Pueribacillus theae: one gene and its partner. The protein of the gene in region 1 interacts with the protein of each later gene in a pairwise test. Links are inferred from orthologs where the notes say so. Each region holds a gene or a part of one and is shown on either strand. Other genes may lie near its edges.

What was found.
Region 2: the proteins of rpe (region 1) and eno interact in binary tests that used the Escherichia coli proteins (3 or more experiments, as listed by UniProt). The link is inferred for Pueribacillus theae from one-to-one orthologs.

What each region holds. Positions count from the first base shown.
Region 1 is NZ_QCZG01000001.1:155,902-166,772, reverse strand. The notes cover bases 5,059-7,830. They hold rpe (ribulose-phosphate 3-epimerase), read right to left. Parts: upstream 6,889-7,830; coding sequence 6,229-6,888; downstream 5,059-6,228. Other genes in these bases: pknB (Stk1 family PASTA domain-containing Ser/Thr kinase), read right to left, coding at 7,786-7,830; rsgA (ribosome small subunit-dependent GTPase A), read right to left, coding at 6,891-7,775; spoVM (stage V sporulation protein SpoVM), read right to left, coding at 5,960-6,040; rpmB (50S ribosomal protein L28), read left to right, coding at 5,498-5,683; DCC39_RS00825 (Asp23/Gls24 family envelope stress response protein), read right to left, coding at 5,059-5,147. Also shown: phosphate acyltransferase PlsX, read right to left, coding at 1-142; transcription factor FapR, read right to left, coding at 149-715; ATP-dependent DNA helicase RecG, read right to left, coding at 887-2,926; DCC39_RS00830 (DAK2 domain-containing protein), read right to left, coding at 3,078-4,769; more of DCC39_RS00825, read right to left, coding at 4,785-5,058; more of pknB, read right to left, coding at 7,831-9,789; DCC39_RS00795 (Stp1/IreP family PP2C-type Ser/Thr phosphatase), read right to left, coding at 9,782-10,543; 16S rRNA (cytosine(967)-C(5))-methyltransferase RsmB, read right to left, coding at 10,678-10,871. UniProt on the Escherichia coli protein: Catalyzes the reversible epimerization of D-ribulose 5-phosphate to D-xylulose 5-phosphate.
Region 2 is NZ_QCZG01000007.1:17,007-28,020, forward strand. What follows is about bases 3,003-5,917. They hold eno (phosphopyruvate hydratase), read right to left. Parts: upstream 5,145-5,917; coding sequence 3,861-5,144; downstream 3,003-3,860. Other genes in these bases: DCC39_RS04920 (alpha/beta hydrolase), read right to left, coding at 3,003-3,404; secG (preprotein translocase subunit SecG), read right to left, coding at 3,555-3,785; gpmI (2,3-bisphosphoglycerate-independent phosphoglycerate mutase), read right to left, coding at 5,168-5,917. Also shown: SsrA-binding protein SmpB, read right to left, coding at 1-195; rnr (ribonuclease R), read right to left, coding at 290-2,539; more of DCC39_RS04920, read right to left, coding at 2,655-3,002; more of gpmI, read right to left, coding at 5,918-6,700; tpiA (triose-phosphate isomerase), read right to left, coding at 6,693-7,454; DCC39_RS04945 (phosphoglycerate kinase), read right to left, coding at 7,523-8,707; DCC39_RS04950 (glutaredoxin family protein), read right to left, coding at 8,833-9,093; rpoN (RNA polymerase factor sigma-54), read right to left, coding at 9,130-10,461; DCC39_RS04960 (universal stress protein), read right to left, coding at 10,752-11,014. UniProt on the Escherichia coli protein: Catalyzes the reversible conversion of 2-phosphoglycerate (2-PG) into phosphoenolpyruvate (PEP). It is essential for the degradation of carbohydrates via glycolysis.

The DNA of each region.
Region 1 (10,871 bases):
TCGGTAAATTAGGCGTAATTTTTTTTTCATTGCCGACTAAAATAAATTCGATATGCGGAAAAACTTCAAGGGCAGCCATCACGCCGGCGATTGGCGCTTCAGGTGCATTGTCTCCCCCCATTACATCGATGGCTATTTTCAAAAACGTTCATCCTTCCTTTACTTGGTCTTTACGGAACATCATAAACTCACCGGAAAAAACAAGCTCTTGCTCTACATAACTTCGTACCTCAACAACCGTACGAGATTTATTTTTTTTAATCACTTTTGCTTTTGCGACAACTCTTTCCCCTTCTTTTACTTGCCGCTTGAAACGAATATTTGCGCTGGCTGTTAATGCTAGCTCATCATCAATAACAGCTACAGCTAAAGAATTCGCCTGCGCAAATAAGTGATGCCCTCTGGCAATTTTTGTTCGTGAAAAAACATGCTCCCTTTTAATTTCGAGAATAGAAATGGCGCTTTCATCAAGCTGAAGATCAATGACCTCCCCGATCACTTCGTCTAATGGGAGGGATTTTACTTTGTCAAGATGTTGGACAGCTACATTTTTAATCCGTTCGCGCAATTCCGGGATTGATAGTTCGAGGCGATCGAGTCGTATCGTCTGAATGCTGACTTGGAATTTTTCCGCCAATTCCTCATCTGTTATAAAAGGGGTTTCGGCAATTGTTTTTTTTAGTAGCCGCTGCCTGTCTTTTTTACTTCGTTTCATCGATTATTCCCACCTAATTTAAGCGAAAAATAAAAAGTATAAATTGGTTGTTCGCAAATTTGCACAAATCCAACTTCTCACTTCTAACCTCCAAAGATAGATGTGTTAGCATCTATCTTATGACTAGGTACTAATAGCAATATATAATAAATAATCTGTTTTATCAATAAGCTAATCCAATTTTTCTCCTTTGATAAACTCTTCATTTGAAAGGTAGTGACGAAGTTTTTCAAAAGCAGGCTCTGTCCAAAAGCTTTCGGATTCGATGAATTGTTTTGCATCATCTCGGGCAACTTCCAATGCCCTGTAGTCATGAACCAAATCAGCGACTTTAAATTGCGGGATGCCGCTTTGTTTTTGTCCAAAAAAATCGCCGGGGCCACGAATTTTCAAGTCTTTTTCCGACAATAAAAAACCGTCATTCGTTTCAGTCATCACTCTCATTCGTTCTTTGCCTTCTTCGCTTTTCGGATTGGCGATTAATATGCAATACGATTGGGAACTGCCTCGCCCAACGCGTCCCCGGAGTTGGTGAAGCTGTGCTAAACCGAAACGCTCAGCATCGTAAATAATCATTAAGGAAGCATTTGGAACATTCACCCCGACTTCAACGACTGTTGTAGAGACAAGGATTTGAATATTATTTTCGCTGAATTGCCGCATCACCGTTTCTTTTTCCTCGTTTGTTAATCGGCCATGCATCAGGCCTACCTTAAAATCCGGAAAGTGATGGACAATCTCTTCATGAACATCAATGACATTTTGAACATCCAATTTATCCGATTCCTCAATTAACGGGCAAATGACATAGGCTTGCCTGCCGGCTGCAATTTCTTTATTCAAAAATCCATAGACCCGTTCTAACATGCTATCCTTTACCCAATAGGTTTCAATTGGCTTCCTGCCTGCGGGCAATTCTGTTATCGCTGAAATATCCATGTCCCCAAAAGCGGTGATGGCAAGGGTTCTTGGAATCGGTGTCGCTGTCATGAACAGAACGTCCGGCGAAAGCCCTTTGCTTTTTAATGCCCGTCTTTGGTTAACGCCGAACCGATGTTGTTCGTCTGTAATAACGAGGCCTAAATGATGGAAATTCACATCTTCCTGAATCAAGGAATGGGTTCCGACGATGATTTGAATATCCCCGGCTTTTAAGCGAGAGAGAATGTCTTCTCTTCTTTTCCCTTTTACCGAACTTGTCAACAATGCAATCGAAATGTTATGGGAAGCTAGAAGCTGCTGCAATGACTCCATGTGCTGTTCGGCCAATATTTCAGTAGGAACCATAAGTGCTCCCTGGTATCCAGCTAAAACGGCGGCATATAACGTGATCGCAGCGATTACCGTTTTTCCGGATCCAACATCACCTTGCAATAGGCGGTTCATCCGATAAGGAGAGCGAAGATCTGTTAGAATCTCTTTCAATACGTTATGTTGGGAAACGGTAAGTTCAAAAGGAAGCAAGCCAACCATCTTTTTCAGTTCCTCATGCGAAAATTGTTTGGCTGTTCCTTTGCTATTCTCTCTTTCAAACTTGCGCAGCGCCTGCATTTTTAATTGAAATAACAACAATTCTTCATATACAATCCGCCTTCTTGCTTGCTTTAACTGCGTATGGTTTTTAGGGAAATGAATCGCTTGAATAGCTTCCCGCTTTGAATACAGTTTATATTTTTTTTGTATAAAGCCCGGAAGCAATTCTTCCATATCGTCGATACCGATTAAGAGAGCAGATTCGATAAACCTTCTGAACTGCTTTTGGTAGATCCCTTCTTTTAATGAATAGATCGGTTTGATTGCACGATCATTCGAAAAGGAAGAAAGTTCAATGTTGTCAACCGTAACTGTCATTCGATGTTGATCCCATTTTCCTGAGATCGTAACAGTCTTACCGGGGGTTAAGCTTTTCTTCAAAAAAGCCCGATTAAAAATAACAGCATTGATAAGAATTCGGCCGACAAGGATTCTTGCGGTTAACTTTGACTTTTTCCCTCCGTAATAGCGCACATTAGGGGTATTTTGAACTTGTCCTTCCAATGTAACACTGTCACCATGCTTGACATCCTCCAGGTTGCTTAATTCATTATCTTCATACCGGTAAGGAAAATATTCAAGCATGTCCTTAATTGTATGAATGCCAAGGGAATTGAGGTCATTTTCCAATTCGTCGCCAATCCCTTTTATTGTATTGACTGGTTGATTTAACTTCATTGCATTTCCCCCGCTATTAATTAGAAAAAATCCTACCCGGGCAAAGGTAGGAAAAAATAATTTTATCACGCCGCAACTGTCCGAAAGACCCTTACTCTAAGACTTCGAGGAATCGAAGAAGTGTAGACGCTAATCTCTGATAAGTCTTACTTTATTCAACAGCTATGATATAGGAATAAACCGGCTGCATGCCGTTTTGTATTTCGACATCCATAAAAGAAAAGTTTTCGTTTATATACTCCTCAAGTACTTCCGTCTCCGCCTCGCTTATATTTTCGCCGTAAATGATGGTTACAAGTTCATTATCATCGGTTATCATTTCGTTTAAAAGATTTTTGGCAGCTTCTTCGCTTGTTGGTGCTGTCGATACAATTTTGCCTTCTGAGATGCTTAAAAAATCGTTTTCTTTAATTTGAATGCGATCGATTGCTGTATCGCGGACCGCATACGTCACTTGTCCGGATTTTACATTGCTCATGGCCGCTTTCATGGCCTTCTCGTTCATTTTATCGTCTAGATCAGGATTGAACGCAAACAGCGCGGCAATGCCTTGTGGAATTGTTTTCGTTGGAATTATTTTAACATGGCTTGAAGCTACTTTCGCCGCCTGTTCCGCTGCCATCATAATGTTACCATTATTCGGCAAAACAAAAACAGTTTCGGCATTTATTTTTTCAATTGCTTGCACTATATCTTCGGTACTCGGGTTCATTGTTTGGCCGCCGAATATCACTTCTGTATTCCCAAGGCCTTTAAATAATTCAACCAACCCTTTACCGGCGGCAACCGTTACAAAGCCGAAACGTTCTTTCTCTTTTTCAATATTGGCTTCAGTGTTGGCCTTTTTAACATTCGCGGCTTCCTCACGTTGAACAATACTGCTATGCTGTTCACGCATGTTGTCGATTTTAATATTAATTAATTCACCGTATCTCTGTGCATATGTGAGCAATTCACCTGGATATTCACTGTGGATGTGGACTTTAACCAATTCATCATCTGCCACAACGAGAAGAGAATCTCCAAGCTTACTTAATTTATTGCGGAAGGCTTCTTCTTCAAATGGCTGTTCCTTAAGCTTTGAGTCTCGAAAATGAATCATAAATTCTGTACAATACCCAAATTCAATGTCATCCGTATGGATATGTGATTGGGCATTTTTGTGATGCTCGGCACGAATCATTTCTTCCATGCTTACAGCGTCAGTCTCAACATCGGCTATGTCCTTTCCCTCTAGAACGGCTAAAAAAGCTTCGTAAATAACGACAAGGCCTTGTCCACCCGAATCAACCACTCCTACTTCTTTTAAAACAGGCAGCAATTGGGGGGTTCTAGATAGTGAAGCTTTCGCCTCGGCAACTGTTTCTTTCATTACTTCCGTTATATCGTTTGTATTTTTTGCTGTAGATACAGCTTTTTTAGCGGCATCCTTTGCAACTGTTAAAATTGTTCCTTCAACAGGCTTTATCACAGCTTTATATGCTGTTTCAACCCCTTTTTCCAAAGCTTGCGCAAATTCCAGCGAATGGAGAACATCTTTTGCTTCAACCGCTTTGGAAAACCCACGAAAAAGCTGCGATAAGATGACCCCGGAATTTCCTCTCGCGCCCATTAAAAGGCCTTTTGCGAAATGGGAAGCGATGTCTTTGATCTCGTTTTTCGCATGTTTTTTTATTTCATTTGCCCCAGAAGAAAATGTTAAATCCATGTTCGTCCCCGTATCCCCGTCTGGAACAGGGAATACGTTCAGTGCGTTAATTTTTTCTTTATTTTGAGATAGATGGCTTGCAGCCTGATATATCATCTGTCTTAAATATTTTCCGTCCAATTCGTTCAATACCACAAATTTTCCTCCTAACTACGTGGTCGTTACACGTACACCTTGGACAAAAATATTCACAGAATCAACTGCAAGCCCAAGCATTTTATCTAGTTGATATTTCACTGTTGATTGCACATTGTGGGCTACTTCCGAAATTTTCGTACCATAGCTTACAATAATATACATATCAATATGGACACTGTCTCCATCAATCCGAACGACGATACCTTTACTGAAATTATCTTTTCCCAACAATTCAGTTATTCCGTCTTTAAGCTGTTTTTGAGAAGCCATCCCTACAATACCGTAGCAATCGATTGCTGCTCCACCGGCAATCGCAGCGATGACTTCTTTCGTAATATCAATTTGTCCTTGTGAGGTTTTTAACTCAATTGACATAGTCATCCTCCTTTTCAGCCTAATTCCAGTTCAATTAAAATCAAAACTTCCTTAACGTATTTTACTATACTTGGAAGAATTTTAACAGTTATCTTAGTAACTGGCCTAGTTGATAGCAGTCTTTTGAGTTTGGGCATTGAAACGAAGAGAACTGGAGTACGGGCAACATTGTTTTTACTTGCAATCGCCCGGAAGGTCCCGAAGTGTCTTGAATGCATCCTTGCCAAACTTAAACCAACTGTGTTCAAAATTCTTGTGTTCAACTGGTATAGTCGCAGAGCTTCTTGCATTGTTTCGGCGGCAATGGTAAAATAGTTCAGTATAACACTGTACGCTGGGAGGTTATCAATATGGCAAAATGCGCAATTACTGGACGCAAAACTTCTTTTGGAAATAAACGCTCTCACGCCCTAAATTCAACAAGGCGAAAATGGGGCGCCAATTTGCAAAGAGCAAGAATTATGGTTGACGGCAAGCCAAAAAGAGTTTGGGTTTCCGCCAGAGCTCTTAAATCCGGCAAAGTGGAGAGAGTTTAACTTCTGCTAATTTTTCTTGAAATCGCGTGTTCAAAAAGGAGGACAAAAAGAGCCGAGAAGCTCGAGGAAGCGAAGTTCTGCTGAACAGAGCGTATGTTTGAAGGATACGTGTGAGTACCGCAAGAACGAAGCTGACGAAGAAATTCGACAGCTTAAGATGTTCGGCTAAAAGCAGCTCGTCCTGTGATAACGTCGAACTGGCTCACATCATGTGAGCCTCCGGACTTTTTGAACATCCTCTAATGCGAAAAAGCACCTAATTGGGTGCTTTTCTTTTTAGTCTTTTTTAAATGTTCCAATTATCGCACGAATAAACCCTCCAAGAAATCTCGGCAGCTTAATGGTATAAAACTTCATCGTACCCCTCCTTAAAAGGTGCCTTTCCCACGTATGATCGTATAAAAAAGAGTTCACTAATAAATTATATTCACGAATTCAAAAATAGTACTGATTCGCCACACGAACTTTTTAAACATCTCTTTTTTCTTTATTACTACAAATATGCTCATTAAGGAGGAATAAGAATCAATTTTATACGGGAGAAGTCAATCGGTTTGAGCGGCGTCCCGAATTTGCTGGATTGCCAACTTTCGGTCGCTTTGATTAAAGATAGCAGAGCCTGCTACTAACACATTTGCCCCTGCTTCCACACAACTTAAGGCTGTTTCCGAATTTACTCCGCCATCAATTTCAATATCAATTGATAACCTTTTTTCCTTAACAAGCGAGTGCAGTTCTTTCATTTTTGGTATGACAGAAGAAATAAATTTTTGTCCTCCAAATCCGGGATTAACTGTCATCAATAGAACTAAATCAACCTCTTCAATAATATGCTGAATCGATGAAATGGGTGTCGCTGGATTTAAAACAACACCTGCCTTAATCCCTTGTTCTTTAATCAATTGGATTGACCGGTGCAAATGGGGACATGCCTCAACATGTACCGATAAGATGTCTGCACCCGCTTCGGCAAAATCTTTTATATACAAATCAGGATTTTCAATCATAAGATGTACGTCAAGCGGCAAAGACGTTATAGGACGAATCGCTTCTACAATAAGCGGCCCAATCGTAAGATTCGGTACGAAGTGGCCGTCCATTACATCGACATGAATATAGTCCGCGCCGCCTGCCTCTACTTCTTTAATTTCTTCACCCAACTTTGAAAAATTCGCGGATAAAATAGACGGAGCAATTTTAACCAAAGTTAATACCTCCTTTTTGTTTCTTTTATCTCTTTAAAAAAAGCTTCGTAATGGCTGTATCGGCTTTTCGCAATGTCGCCATCCTCCACAGCTTGTTTTACTGCGCAGCCCGGCTCAGCCAAATGTGTGCAGCCCCGGAATTTGCAATATTCACCAGCTTTGCTTATTTCAATGAACGTATCGGACAATTCTTCTTTGGTAAAGTGGCTGAAAGCGAGAGAACTAAAGCCGGGCGTATCAGCAACCAATCCGCCTGCTACAGAAAAAAGTTCAACATGCCTTGTTGTATGCTTTCCTCTCCCTAAATGGCTGGATATGCTGTTGGTTTCTATTTTTAAGGAAGGGTTTAGCAAATTTAGCAATGATGATTTCCCGACACCTGATTGCCCCGCAACTACAGTGATTTTTTCCTTCAAATAAGGAGTGATTTTGTCGTTCGTTTTCTTGTCTTTCATAGATAAAAATAAAACATGATACCCTATTGACTGATAGATTTCTGCCACGGAGTCCATGTTTTTCGTTTCATGCTCCCCAAGAAGATCGATTTTAGTAAAGCATATGACTGGCTCAATCCTGTTTGCCTCAATATGCACTAGAAATTTATCGAGGAGCTGCAAATTAAGATCAGGTTCTTTCACCGAGAAAACGACGAGAGCCTGATCGACATTCGCAATGGGCGGGCGCACCAATACATTTTTACGGGGGAGTATATTTAAGACATACCCATCTGTCAGGTTTTCAGCTTCAAATTCAACATCATCGCCAACGAGTGGAGTGATTTTCCGTTTGCGGAAGTTGCCGCGCGCACGGCATTGATAAACAATGCCGTTTTCTGACAAAACATAATAAAATCCGCTTAACGATTTAACAATTTTTCCTTCTGTCATAATCGCTGCATCACTCCATTTTTTTGGCTTCATTGTAAGAGTATGTCTTATTTTTGATTTCTTCCCCGTTTAAAATAAGCTGAAAAGAAGCTTGCCCATTAGGAGCCACTGTAAGTGGAAAAGTGTATGTTTTTGATTTGGAAATCGTTTCTTTTGCTGCAATCCCATTTTTATTCTTTGCATCTTGATACTGTATAACAACCTCAAATTCTCTGCCATCCTCAATTTCAATAGGCTGCGAAACTTCAAACGTTATTGGCTGTTTTTTGTCCTGCTCTGATGGCGACGGTTTGTTAGGCTTATGCTCTTGAACTGGTGGTACATAATCAGATTTTTTAGGCGCTTCTCCTTTGGAGAGCACGATTTTCACTTTGCTGCCTTTATTTAATTCCACATATGGATCGGGGTCTTGTGAAATGACATGGTTCTTATCGACTTTATCGGAAAATTCCTCTTTATACTCGGCTTTAAGGTTTTTATTTTCCATATATTTGTCAACAGAGTTTTTACTCATTCCAATTAAATTATCGAGTACAACCGTTTGAACTCCGCTGCTGTACCTTAAAGTTAAAACGGTCTCGCCAACGACAATTTCCTCACCAGCCTGCGGTGATTGTGACACGATTGTCCCTGCTTCTTCATCCGATTTTTCTTCATTCCAAACGACATTTTTGAAACCCATATCTTCTACAATCCGTTCAACGTTTTCCTTTGACTTTCCTTCGAAGTTTTCCAATACCAGTTTTTCTTTACCTAGGCTTACGACGACTGTCACTTGGCTGTTTTCTTTCACCATCGTTTTTGGAGAAGGAGATTGCCTTATCACTTTTTCTTCTTCCACGTCATGATGATGTTCCTCTTCGCGCTCGGGTTTTAAATGGTTCTTTTCAAGCAGTTCAACAGCTTCAGAGTACGTCTTGCCTGTCACGTCTGGGACAGAGACATCCTTCACATAAAAAAGAGATGGCACGATGGCAAACGCAGCAGCTCCTATTCCTAAAAGCAGCAGCAAGATAACGGATAAAAAAACATATCTTTTTTTCTTCTTTTTTTCTTTTTTTTGTTTCGGTGGCGCTTTGCCTTTGTCCGAAGCAGAAGATCCGTCGCTATTTTTATGGTTGTTTAAGGAAACAGGTGCCAGAACTTTTGTTTTTTCATTATCATCAATGCCTTTTTGTAAAGGTTGATGTTCAACCGTCGGTTCAAGTGCCACTGCCAAGTCTTCCTGCATTTGAGCGACGTTATCGTAACGCAATATTGGATTTTTTTCCATCGCTTTACAAATGATGTTTTCAACATTTTGTGGGATTTCATTGTTTAACAGTTTTGGCAGGGTAAAATCGTCCTGTAAATGTTTTAATGCCACGGTTACTGGTGAATCACCGGTAAAAGGCAGCACCCCGGTTACCATTTCATAGAGAACGACACCTAGAGAGTAGATGTCTGATTTTTCGTTCGCTATGCTCCCTTTTGCCTGTTCGGGCGAAAAATAATGAACCGATCCGAGGACGGATTTTGTATGGGTAATCGTAGCAGACGTCATTGCCATCGCAATCCCAAAATCAGTTACCTTTACTTCGCCTTTATCTGTCAATAAAATATTGTGCGGTTTAATATCGCGGTGGATAATATGGTTTTCATGCGCATGGCGAATCGCGGAAGCAATTTTATTTGTGATAGCAAGCGCTTCATCAATCGGCAGCGGCGCCGATTCGCGTATGTATTCTTTTAACGTTTTTCCTTCTACATATTCCATGACAATGTAGTATACATGATCCTCTTCACCAACATCAAAAATATTAACGATGTTCGGATGGGATAAACTCGTTGCCGATTCAGCTTCACGGCGAAAGCGTAAAATGAACTCGGTATCATTCGAAAATTCCGTTCTTAACACTTTCACAGCCACAATGCGGTCTAGGATTAAATCTTTGGCTTTATATACAATTGCCATTCCGCCGTCACCAACGACTTCAAGCAGCTTGTATCGCTCATTTAACCGTTTATTAATCATATTCGTTCACCTTTTTTTTATTGGAAAACCCGTGCTTAATCAATATGAGCGTAATGTTATCGTCACCGCCGGCTTGATTGGCCAAAGAGATAAGCTCTTCAGCTTTGGAAGGAATGGAGCTGTCAGAACTGATAATTTTTTGAATCTCTTTTTCGTCTACTTTATTTGTTAAACCATCTGAACAGAGTAAAATAACATCATTCGGTTCCCAACTGATTGAACGAATATCGATTTCCACTTGTTCTTCAGTTCCTAAAGCACGAAGCAGAACATGTTTACGGGGGTGGTGCTCCGCTTCTTCTTTTGAGATTTGGCCATTCTTAACAAGCTCATTGACAAGAGAATGATCTTCCGTCAGCAAGGAAAACCCATTTTCATTTAAAAGATAAACGCGGCTGTCGCCTATATGTGCAAGCGTGACATAGTTCGGCGTGCAAATAACAGAAACTACCGTTGTACCCATTCCCCGACAATCAGGGTTAGTTTTTGCAAATTCAAGTAATTTCTTATTTGTATTTTGGACATTCTCTACGAGCCATTCTTCCGTTTTTGCGGGATTTAGTTCTATCTCTGCCTTTTGCCATTGTTCTTTCAAATATGAAACAGCCATTGAGCTGGCGATTTCACCGGCCTGGTGTCCACCCATGCCATCTGCCACAATTGCAAGCAAATTGTCGTTATTATAGAACAGACCCCCACTGTCTTCATTAAGTGTTCGTATTTTACCCGTATCTGTACGAAAGATCGATTCCATCTTCTCACCCCATCTCCTTCTGTCTGCTTCAAAATATGATCCAAGCCGGCTTCCGAATTGTGCCTTGCACAGACGACACGATATCCACTTATCTCTCACATTGCTTAAAGGGCGCATCCGTCTATACACGCGCCTTAACTAGGTTTTTTTCGTAATGAAGCAATAAAAAACCCATCGCTTTCATAATAATGAGGAAAAATTTGAATAGATGCTTGTCCCTCTTTTAAGTAGGAACGAATTTTATTAGGAAGATTGTTTTTTAGTGTCTCATTCGCTTCAAAATCATGATGCTTATTCAAAAAAGCCCTTATCACTTGCTCGTTCTCTC
Region 2 (11,014 bases), on another replicon or contig:
GATATGCATATTTAAAAGCACCATCTCACCGTTTTGAATTTTGGCGAAGGAATCTTTCAAGTTCACCCGCCTTGCGCGAATCGACTTAATTTCTGTACCTTGAAGCACAATGCCCGCTTCATACGTTTCTTCGATAAAATAATCGTGCCGCGCTTTTTTATTTTGCGCAATGACATTTCCTTCTCCTTTTGTCATAAGTTCCGCCTCCCCACAATCAACGCTGTTTACATATTATACCGAATTGGTCAAAGATAGTCAAGGGAAACCCTTCGGCACAGAGGGTTTCCCGTCAACGTTTTTTCTTCTTTTTCTTTTTTGCGACGTTATGATAAAAAGGCTTTTCGTTTGGCTTTTCTTTTTTCTTTCCCTTTGGCTTTGGCTTCGGCCTCCGCTGTCCGCCTTGAATAACTTTCGGCCGATCTTTCGCAGCAGATTTGCGGGTTTTTTTCATGCCAACGACTTCGAAATCAATGGAATGCTCTTCAACGTTCACATTTAAGACTCGAACACTAATTTCATCACCAATACGAAAAACGTTGCCTGTCCGCTCCCCAATCATTGCATAATGGCGTTCATCATAGCGGTAATAGTCGTCCGTTAAATAACTAACGTGGACAAGCCCTTCAATTGTATTCGGGAGCTCAACAAAGATGCCAAAGTTCGTGACGCCGCTAATAATCCCGTCAAATTCCTGACCGATTTTGTCTTCCATATACTGCGCTTTTTTCAAATCATCCGTTTCGCGTTCGGCATCGACAGCAAGCCGTTCGCGCTCGGAAGAATGCCGTGCAATTTCCGGCAGCTTTTCATTCCATTTTTCTTGTGTGTTCCCGTCCATTTTATTTTCAAATAAGTACGTTCGGATAAGGCGATGTACAACCAAGTCAGGATATCGGCGGATTGGCGATGTAAAATGTGTATAAAAATCGGTGGAAAGGCCGAAATGCCCAAGGCTCTTCGGATCGTATTTCGCCTGCTTCATCGAACGCAGCATGACCGTACTAATGACAGCTTCTTCCGGTTCATCCTTCACCTCTTCAAGCAATTGCTGAAGCGCTCTAGGGTGGATGTCATTTGCGCTTCCTTTGACGACATAGCCGAAGTTCGTAATGAATTCAAAGAACTTAGCCAGCTTTTCCTCGTTCGGTTCTTCATGAATTCTGTATAGAAAAGGGATATTCAGCCAATGAAAATGCTCGGCAATCGTTTCGTTTGCAGCAAGCATAAATTCTTCGATCAGCCGTTCGGCAACGGAGCGCTCACGGATCACGACATCAACCGGATTGCTGTCTTCGTCTACAATAACTTTTGCTTCATTGAAGTCAAAGTCAATCGCGCCTCGCTTCATTCGTTTGTTGCGCAGAATTTCCGCCAGTTCTCCCATCTCTTCAAAAAACGGCACGAGCGGTTCATACTTTTTCAATACAGCATCGTCTTCTTTTTCCAAGATTTTCCGCACGTTCGTATACGTCATCCGCTCTGTCGTTCTGATGACACTTGGAAAAATATCATGTTTTACAACGGCGCCGTCCGGCGTAATTTCCATTTCGCATGAAATCGCCAGCCGGTCTACTTGTGGATTCAAGCTGCAAATGCCATTTGACAGCCGGTGCGGAATCATCGGGATGACACGATCAACAAGGTAGACACTCGTCCCGCGTTCATAAGCTTCTTTATCAATCGGAGATCCTTCTGTTACATAATGAGAGACGTCCGCGATATGGACACCGAGCAAATAGTTTCCGTTGTCAAGCTTCTTGACATGGACAGCGTCATCCAAATCTTTCGCATCTTCACCGTCAATGGTCACGATCGTTTCGAATCGCAGATCGCGCCGCCCTTTCAGATCGTTTTCACTAATTTCATCCGGTGTCCGATTTGCCTGCTCAATGGCTTCTTCAGGAAATTGCCGCGCCAGGCCATACTTGTAAATAATTGAAAGAATGTCGATGCCGGGGTCATTTTTATGCCCAAGAATGTCAACAACTTCCCCTTCGGCGCTCATTCTGCCTTCAGGGTATTTCGTCAGCTTGACGACAACTTTATGGCCATCTACCGCCCCGTTTGAAGCTTCCTTTGGTATGAAAATGTCATTCGGAATCCGTTTGTCATCTGCAATAACGAAACCGAAATGCTTGCTGTCAGTGTATGTACCGACAACCTCTTGAATACCCCGTTCAACAATGCGTATAACGACGCCTTCAGGCCTTGTTCCGGATGATTTTTGGTTCAAGCGAACGATAACCGTATCTGAATTCATCGCTCCATTTAAATCGGACTGGGTAACATACACATCAGGCAATCCGTCTTCTTCTGGTATGATGAAGGCAAATCCTTTTGCGTTTCCTTGCACCTTCCCCTTCAGTAAGTTCATTCGCTCTGGAACGCCATAGCGATTGCTTCTCGTTCTTACAATCAATCCGTTATCTTCTAAGTAATTCAGTGTCTTGACAAAATCTTTGAATTCACTTGAATCGCTTAAGCCAAACGCTTCTTCTAGTTCCCCTACTGTAAGCGGCTTGTATGCTTCTTCACGCATAAATGCCAGGATTTGATCAGCTTTCTCTTTATTCAATCTTTCACCCTCCTTTTTTCTATGTTTAACTAATTTAAAGCTATGTAAACGATCGGAATAAAGATTTGATGCATAAGTGCTACTTGCTTTGCCAATCAAGGCCTTCTAAAAACGCATAAACATCCTCTTGAAGCTGTTCCTTTTCTTTCCCAAGCGTAATGACATGGCCAGACTCTTCATACCATTTGATTGTTTTATTTTCAGAGCCGACACCGTTGTAGATTTCATCTGCGCTTTCCGTATTAATCACTTGGTCTAGGCGTCCTTGGGCAACAAAAACCGGAACAGAAATTTTCTTCAATCCGTCCCTTACTTCCAAATTAAGCTCCTGCAACTGCTTCAGCGTTGCCATTGGCGTTTTGCGAAAGGCTTCCATTTCTTCTTCAACTTGCTCTTTCGGTTTTCCTTCAAGCTCTTTATATTCCTTCGCATAGCGGACAACCCCTTCAAACATCAATTCCTCGCTCTTAAATGTTGTTGGGGAACACATTGTAAAAAGTCCCTTTACGTTTTCAGTGTAACCCAATTTCAGTGAAAAAACTCCGCCAAGCGAAAGGCCGCCGACAGCAATTTCTTCATACCCCTGATCTTTCAAAAATTGATAGCCTTCCATCACGTCCTGCCACCAGTCTTCAGGCCCTGTTTTCACAAGTTCTTCAGGCGGAACGCCGTGCCCTTTATAAAGCGGTGCATGGCATGTATACCCCCGTTTTTGCAAATAGCGGCCAAGCATCCGGACGTCTGCTGTATTTCCGGTAAACCCGTGCAAAAGCAGCACGGCGCGCTCTCCTGCTTCAAATGTAAATGGCTTTGGCGGAATAATTCTCATATGGATCTCCTCCTCGTATACTCCTAATCGTACTTTTCCCCAAATTCATATTAAAAAACAGCAGGGAAAAACCTGCTGCTAAACAAAAGTCTATAAAAGTAACGTTGAACTGGTTTGTCATGTAAACCCCGAAACTTTTTGAATAACATTTTACACTAAATAAGCTACGGCTATCGCCAAAAGGAAAAACAAAACAGAAAGAACCACTGTAATCCGAACCAATAGCGCATCAATACCGCGCGCTTTTTGTTTGCCAAAGAGCTGTTCCGCTCCGCCGGAAATGGCACCAGACAGGCCAGCGCTTCTTCCTTGCTGCAAAAGGATGACTCCAATTAAGCAAATCGCTACGATAACAAGCAAGACCAAAGCAACAGTATGCATCGTATTTCCTCCCATTCATACGAGACTCTTACTAATGAATGTATCAAAAAGAGAAGCCTCTGTACAGAGGCTTGCTTACTTTAAATTATAGAAAGCGTTTGTTCCTGGATATTGAGCAACAGATGCAAGCTCATCTTCGATTCTGAGCAATTGGTTGTATTTTGCGACCCGGTCGGTTCTTGACGGTGCACCTGTTTTAATTTGGCCGGCATTTGCCGCAACTGCAATATCCGCAATCGTGCTGTCTTCCGTTTCACCTGAACGATGCGAGATGACAGCAGTATAGCCTGCACGTTTCGCCATTTCAATGGCATCAAACGTTTCTGTTAACGTACCGATTTGGTTTACTTTAATTAAAATGGAGTTGCCGATCCCTTTTTCAATGCCTTCAGACAGCTTTTCTGTATTTGTAACGAACAAGTCGTCTCCAACGAGCTGGACTTTGCCGCCAAGGCGGTCAGTTAATTTCTTCCAGCCTTCCCAATCATTTTCATCAAGTCCGTCTTCAATGGATACGATTGGATATTTTGAAATGAGTTCTTCATAGAAATCGATCATTTCATCGGATGTTTTCACTAAACCTTCGCCGGCAAGATGATATTTTCCGTCTTTATACATTTCCGATGACGCAACATCCATCGCAAGCTTTACTTCTTCTCCTGCCTTGTATCCCGCTTTTTCAATGGCATCCATAATCGTTTGGAGGGCTTCTTCATTCGAAGCTAAATTCGGCGCAAAACCGCCTTCATCACCGACCGCGGTGTTGTACCCCTTGCCTTTCAGTACAGCTTTCAGCGAATGGAAAATTTCTACGCCGCAGCGCAGCGCTTCAGCGAACGTCTCCGCTCCGACAGGCATAATCATAAATTCTTGAATATCAACGTTATTATCGGCGTGCTCGCCGCCATTTAAAATATTCATCATTGGGACAGGAAGCTGCTTTGCGTTAAAGCCGCCCAAATAAACATAAAGCGGAAGCCCAAGGTAATCTGCCGCCGCTCTCGCAACAGCCATCGAAACGCCCAAAATCGCATTTGCTCCAAGCTTTTCTTTATTGTTTGTGCCATCAAGTTCGAGCAGCGCTTCATCAACGCCAAGCTGATCCAATGCATCATAACCAATGATTGCCGGAGCGATTAGCTTGTTTACATTGTCGACTGCTTTTAAAACACCTTTTCCTAAATAACGATTTTTGTCGCCGTCGCGAAGTTCCACTGCTTCATATTCACCTGTGGAAGCACCGCTCGGAACTAGCGCTCTTCCGACTGCGCCCGATTCCAGCACAACTTCAACTTCAACTGTCGGGTTTCCACGGGAATCAAGTACTTCGCGGCCGTACACATCAGCAATGATAGACATTCGAAACACTCCTTGTTCATCTCTTATTTTATTAACGATTTTCCTGTCATTTCTTTCGGCTGATCTTTGTTCAAAAGGTGCAAGAGGGTTGGAGAAAGATCAGCAAGGATGCCGTCATTCCTTAATTCTACTCCTTTTTTCGTCACAATAACAGGCACAGGATTCGTTGTGTGGGCAGTCATTGGTTTGCCTTCAAGCGTTACCACTTCGTCTGCATTCCCGTGATCAGCCGTGATAATCGCGGAGCCGCCCTTTTGAATAATGAGATCCACAATTTTTCCTAAACACTCATCAACTGCTTCCACCGCACGGATTGTCGGTTTAAGCATTCCTGAATGGCCGACCATATCCGGATTGGCAAAATTTAAAATAATGAGGTCATATTTATCCGCATTGATTTCCGCAAGGAGTGCATCGGTCACTTCATACGCACTCATTTCAGGCTTCAAATCATACGTTGCCACTTTCGGTGAATCAATCAAAATCCGATCCTCGCCAGGGAATTCCTCTTCTTGTCCACCGCTGAAAAAGAACGTAACATGCGGGTATTTCTCCGTTTCCGCAATGCGAAGCTGCGTTAATCCTAACTTGGAAACCGTTTCGCCTAACGTATTGTCCAAACTAATCGGCGGAAAAGCAACTTCTCCGTTTACTGTATCGCTAAAGTGTGTCATACATACATAATGGAGGTTTCTTGGGAACCCCTTCCCAAGATTAAATCCGTTAAATTCATCGTTTGTAAAAACTTGTGAAAGCTGAATCGCCCGATCCGGCCTGAAGTTTACAAAAATAATGGCATCATTGTCTTTAATCGTTGCCGTTGGGCTGCCATTTGCATCGGTAATGACGGAAGGGATGACAAATTCATCAGTAATTCCTTCATCATATGACAGCTCCACCGCCTGTTTGGGATCGGTATAGGCAGGCCCCTCACCGTAAACCATTGCACGATACGTTTTCTCGACTCGTTCCCATCTTTTATCGCGATCCATCGCATAATAACGTCCCGACAGTGTAGCAATCTTGCCAACACTGGTTTCGGCCATTTTCTTTTCGAGTTCTTCGATGTAGCCTAACGCTGATTTAGGGGGAACGTCGCGTCCATCTAAAAATGCATGGACATAAACATTTTCAACGCCATTTTTCGCTGCCATGCCAAGCAAAGCGTAAATGTGCTGATTATGGCTATGGATGCCGCCGTCCGATAACAAGGCAAAAAGGTGCAGGTTTGTCCCAGATGCTTTCACGTGATCCATCGCGCCTAAAAGTGCTTGGTTTTCAAAAAACTCCCCATCACGGATCGCCATATTGATTCTTGTCAAGCTTTGATAAACGATGCGTCCGGCACCGATGTTCATATGGCCGACTTCAGAGTTTCCCATTTGCCCTTCGGGAAGCCCGACCGCTTCGCCGCAAGCGGTTAACGCGGCATGCGGGTATTCATTCCAATATTTGTCGAAGTTTGGCTTTTTCGCCTGTTTGACCGCGTTGCCTTGTTGCTCGTCTCTTAGCGCAAAACCGTCAAGAATAATAAGTGCTACAGGTTGTTTAGACACGTTTCACCGCTCCTAACAAATTTAAAAATGATTCGGGATCAAGGCTCGCCCCTCCAACAAGCGCCCCGTCAATATGCGGCATGGCCAAGATCGAGTCGATATTCTTTTCATTCACACTGCCGCCGTATTGAATGCGGATGCTGTTCGCCGTTGTTTCTGAATAAAGCTCGCTTAGCACGTTCCGAATCGTTTCACACACGTTGTCCGCGTCTTCAGGTGTGGCGCTCTCGCCTGTTCCAATTGCCCAAATCGGCTCATATGCGACAACGATACGGCTCGCTTCCTCTTCACCTAAACCATGGAATGCTTTTTCAATTTCACTGCGCACAACGGCTGTCGTTTGGCCGCCTTTTCTCACTTCAATAGACTCTCCGACACAAACAATCGGATGGAGGCTATGGCGTATGGCCGCCTTTACTTTTTTATTTACGGTTTCGTCTGTTTCCCCAAACATCGCACGGCGTTCGGAATGCCCGATAATGACGTATTCAACGCCGAGTGCGTTCAATTGGCTTGGACTGATTTCACCGGTATAAGCGCCCTCTTTTTCCCAATGCATTGTCTGCGCGCCAATTTTCAAATCGGTGCCTGCCGCTTCTTTGACAAGGCTGTCTAATGCAATCGCGGGCACACAGATGACAGAGTCAATCGCTTCAGCAGAAGGAATCCGCTCTTTTACTTCTTCAGCGAAACGCTTTGCTTCATCAACGGTTTTGTACATTTTCCAGTTGCCGGCAATAATTGGTTTCCGCACGTTCTTCACCTTCTTTTTGATTCTAAGTGAAATGAAATCGGCACGTTCGCCGATTTCTCTTTCCGTTGTTATTTATCATCGAGCGCTTTCACACCGGGAAGTTCCTTTCCTTCCATAAATTCAAGCGAAGCGCCACCGCCTGTTGAAATATGATCGACAGCGTCCGTATAACCGAACTTTTCAATCGCCGCGGCTGAATCGCCGCCGCCGATAATCGTATATGTATCTTTTGCATCTTTGAACGCTTCAGCGACCGCTTTTGAACCTTCTGCAAAGGCATCCATTTCAAAAACACCCATCGGTCCGTTCCATACGGCAAGCTTTGAGTGAAGGATAACTTCTCTGTACTTCGCGCTCGTTTTAGGGCCAATATCGAGCGCTTGCCAGCCGTCCGGAATTTCATCAATCGAGACCGCTTTCGTATTTGCGTCATTTGCAAAACGATCCGCTACGATGACATCTTCAGGCATATAGAAGTTCACTTGTTTATTCTCCGCTTTTTCAAGCAAGTTGGCCGCGAGCGAAATTTTATCTTCTTCAAACAGTGAATCGCCAATATTCAACCCGCGTGCTTTCAGAAACGTATTGGCTAATCCACCCCCGATAATTAAATTGTCTACAATATCCAGCAAATGATCGATGACATTAATTTTGTCTTTTACTTTTGCCCCGCCGATAATGGCAGTAAACGGACGATCCGGATTCGTGAGCGCCTTGCTGAGCGCTTCAATTTCTTTTTCCATTAAAAATCCGGCAACGGCTGGCAAGCGTTCTGCAACGCCTGCTGTTGATGCATGGGCACGGTGGGCAACACCGAACGCATCATTTACATAGAGATCAGCCATCTCGGCAAAATGTTTTGAAAGCGCTGGATCGTTCGCTTCTTCCCCTGGCTCAAAGCGGACGTTTTCAAGCATTAACATGTCGCCTTCAGCGAGCTTCTTAATCGCTTCCGTTACTTCGCTTCCATAAACAGCATCAGTCTTTGCCACCTTTTTTCCGATTAACTCAGATACCCTTTTTGCGACAGGATCAAGCCGCAATTCTTCAACAACTTTTCCTTTTGGCCTTCCAAGGTGGCTTGCCAGGATAACTTTCGCTCCCTTGCTGCATAAATATTCAATCGTAGGCAATGAGGCTGTAATTCTCGTATTATCGGCTACTTCACCGTTTTCCATCGGCACATTGAAGTCCACCCGACAAAAAACGATTTTCCCTTTCCAATCTATATCATGAAGTGTTTTCTTATTCAAAAACAAAGTACCCCCCTATCCAGTTGCACTGCTTCTTATTATACGTTTATTAAATTCGATTTCGCAACTATGAAATTCGACGAAAAACGAAACAAAAAAAGAGAAAAATCGGCATTTTCCTCTTTTTATTCAGTCCTATTTTTATCATGGATAATTTTTCGAAGCGCGCCCGTTATTTCTGTTTCTGTCACAATCCCTTCCGCGATCACTTGGCCGGATACTTCGATGACCGGAATTCGGATTTGGTAGGTTTCGAGCAAGCTGTCATCTGTATAAATATCAATTTTGTTTATCGTATATGAAAAATCGTCCTGTAATGTTCGCAGAATTTGTTCCGCTTCGTCGCACAACGGACAATTTTCTTTTGTATAAAAATAGACTTGCATTTCTTCCACTATTCATGTTCCTTTCTCGTTGAAGCCCTATTGGAACCGCTTTCTTTTTGATGAAGATGGAATATTCATTTCTTCCCGATATTTGGCAACGGTTCGCCGCGATATTTTAATCCCCTCTCCTTTTAATAAATCAACAATTTTCTGATCAGAGAGTGGTTTATATTTATCTTCACCATCAATTAACGTTTGCATCACATGCTTTACGGCTCTGGATGAAGCTCCTTCTCCATCGGCGGACTCGACTTTTGATGTAAAGAAATCTTTCAATTCATAAATCCCTTTCGGGGTTTGGATCACTTTATGTTTCACCGCACGGCTTACCGTTGATTCGTGGACATCAATTTCATCGGCAATTTCTTTCAGCGTCATCGGCTTCAGGTGAAGCACCCCTTTTTCAAGAAATTCCTTTTGATGTTTGACGATGGCTTCTGACAGCCGAAGCAATGTCATCCTCCGCTGCTCGATGCTTCGGATGAGCCACATCACTCTGCTGTATTTTTCATTCATGTATTGCTCTGCTTCCGTTTTCCCTGCTTGTGAAAGCATATATTGATACTGGCGGTTAAGATGGATCGTTGGAAGCATATAATCATTTAATGTAACGAGATACTCACCTTCAACTTTTTCAACTGTAATGTCGGGAAATAAGTATCTTGGCTTTCCTTCTCCGAGCGCCGCCCCTGGTTTTGGATTGAGTGAAAGAACGAGATCTGCGGAGGCTTGCACTTCTTTTAAAGAAACATTATATTTGGCAGCAATGTCATTCCATTTCTTTTCAGCTAACAGCTCAAGATCGTTTTCAACGATTTTTTCGGTAAGGAATGAGCGCTCTTCTAACTCTTCAAGCTGCCAAAGCAGACATTCCTGGAGCGAACGTGCTCCGATACCGATTGGTTCAAACAGTTGGAAATATTTAAAAGCCTTGTAAACGTCCTCTTCGCTTTTTCCAAGAAAACGAGCCGCTTCCTCAAGTGAAATCACTAAATAGCCAGCTTCATTGATATTTTCTATTAAAAAGGCAAGAATCTTTCGCTCACTTTCAGGAAACGACAAATCTCTTAATTGTTCCAATAAAACGGATTGGATGTTCTCCTCTTTCACATGAACATAATCGATCGGGCTATCTTGTTCCTCATCGCTTTGGGAAGGTGAATATTCGCGGCTGTATGTTGTACTTCGAAATCCGTCTTCTTGCCAATTTTTATTTTCTTTTAGCTCAATCAACGGATTTTCGAGCGCTTCTTCTTTTAAAAAATCTGTCAATTCAACGGCGGAATATTGCAAAATCGCAATTGCTTGACGAAGTTCAGTCGTCATGATTAATTTTGTCGTTTGTTTTTGAAATAATCCTAACTCCATCGTCAACCCCCCTTTCTCTTATTCTACTATAAAGAGAAGCTTTAAGTTAGTGGGGATTTTCTTCATCCCCACTAATTTAATAGCACTCACAGAGTATAACTCTCGCTAACTCACTTCGTTCGCAGTCTCGGTAAACGAGACTTTTCAGGGAATTGGCGTAATAAATGTTTCTTTTAAGCGCTTACTTTTTTAAAAAAGCTGGTTATGCGATGTAATGAAAAAGCGACGCATTCAGCTTCAATGAACTGGATACATCGCCTTTGAATTTTTCTTTTTGTTTATCAAAAGTTTTACTCTTTTAGTTCCTCTTCGGCTAAATAGGGATGAAGTTTTTTCGGATTGGTTACTCTATCTTCCGTAATATGGACTTGGCATGATCGGTTATTTTTGATGAACTTAAAAACCCCGTTATTGAAATCCGTACCGACTTCTTTATAGAAAATCCCTTCATAATGAACGTCTTTTGAATACGTGAAGCAAAGCCGATATCCTTTATCATCCTTAACTAAATAACCACGCACTCCTTTCTCAAAGTACGCGTCATCTTCACCTT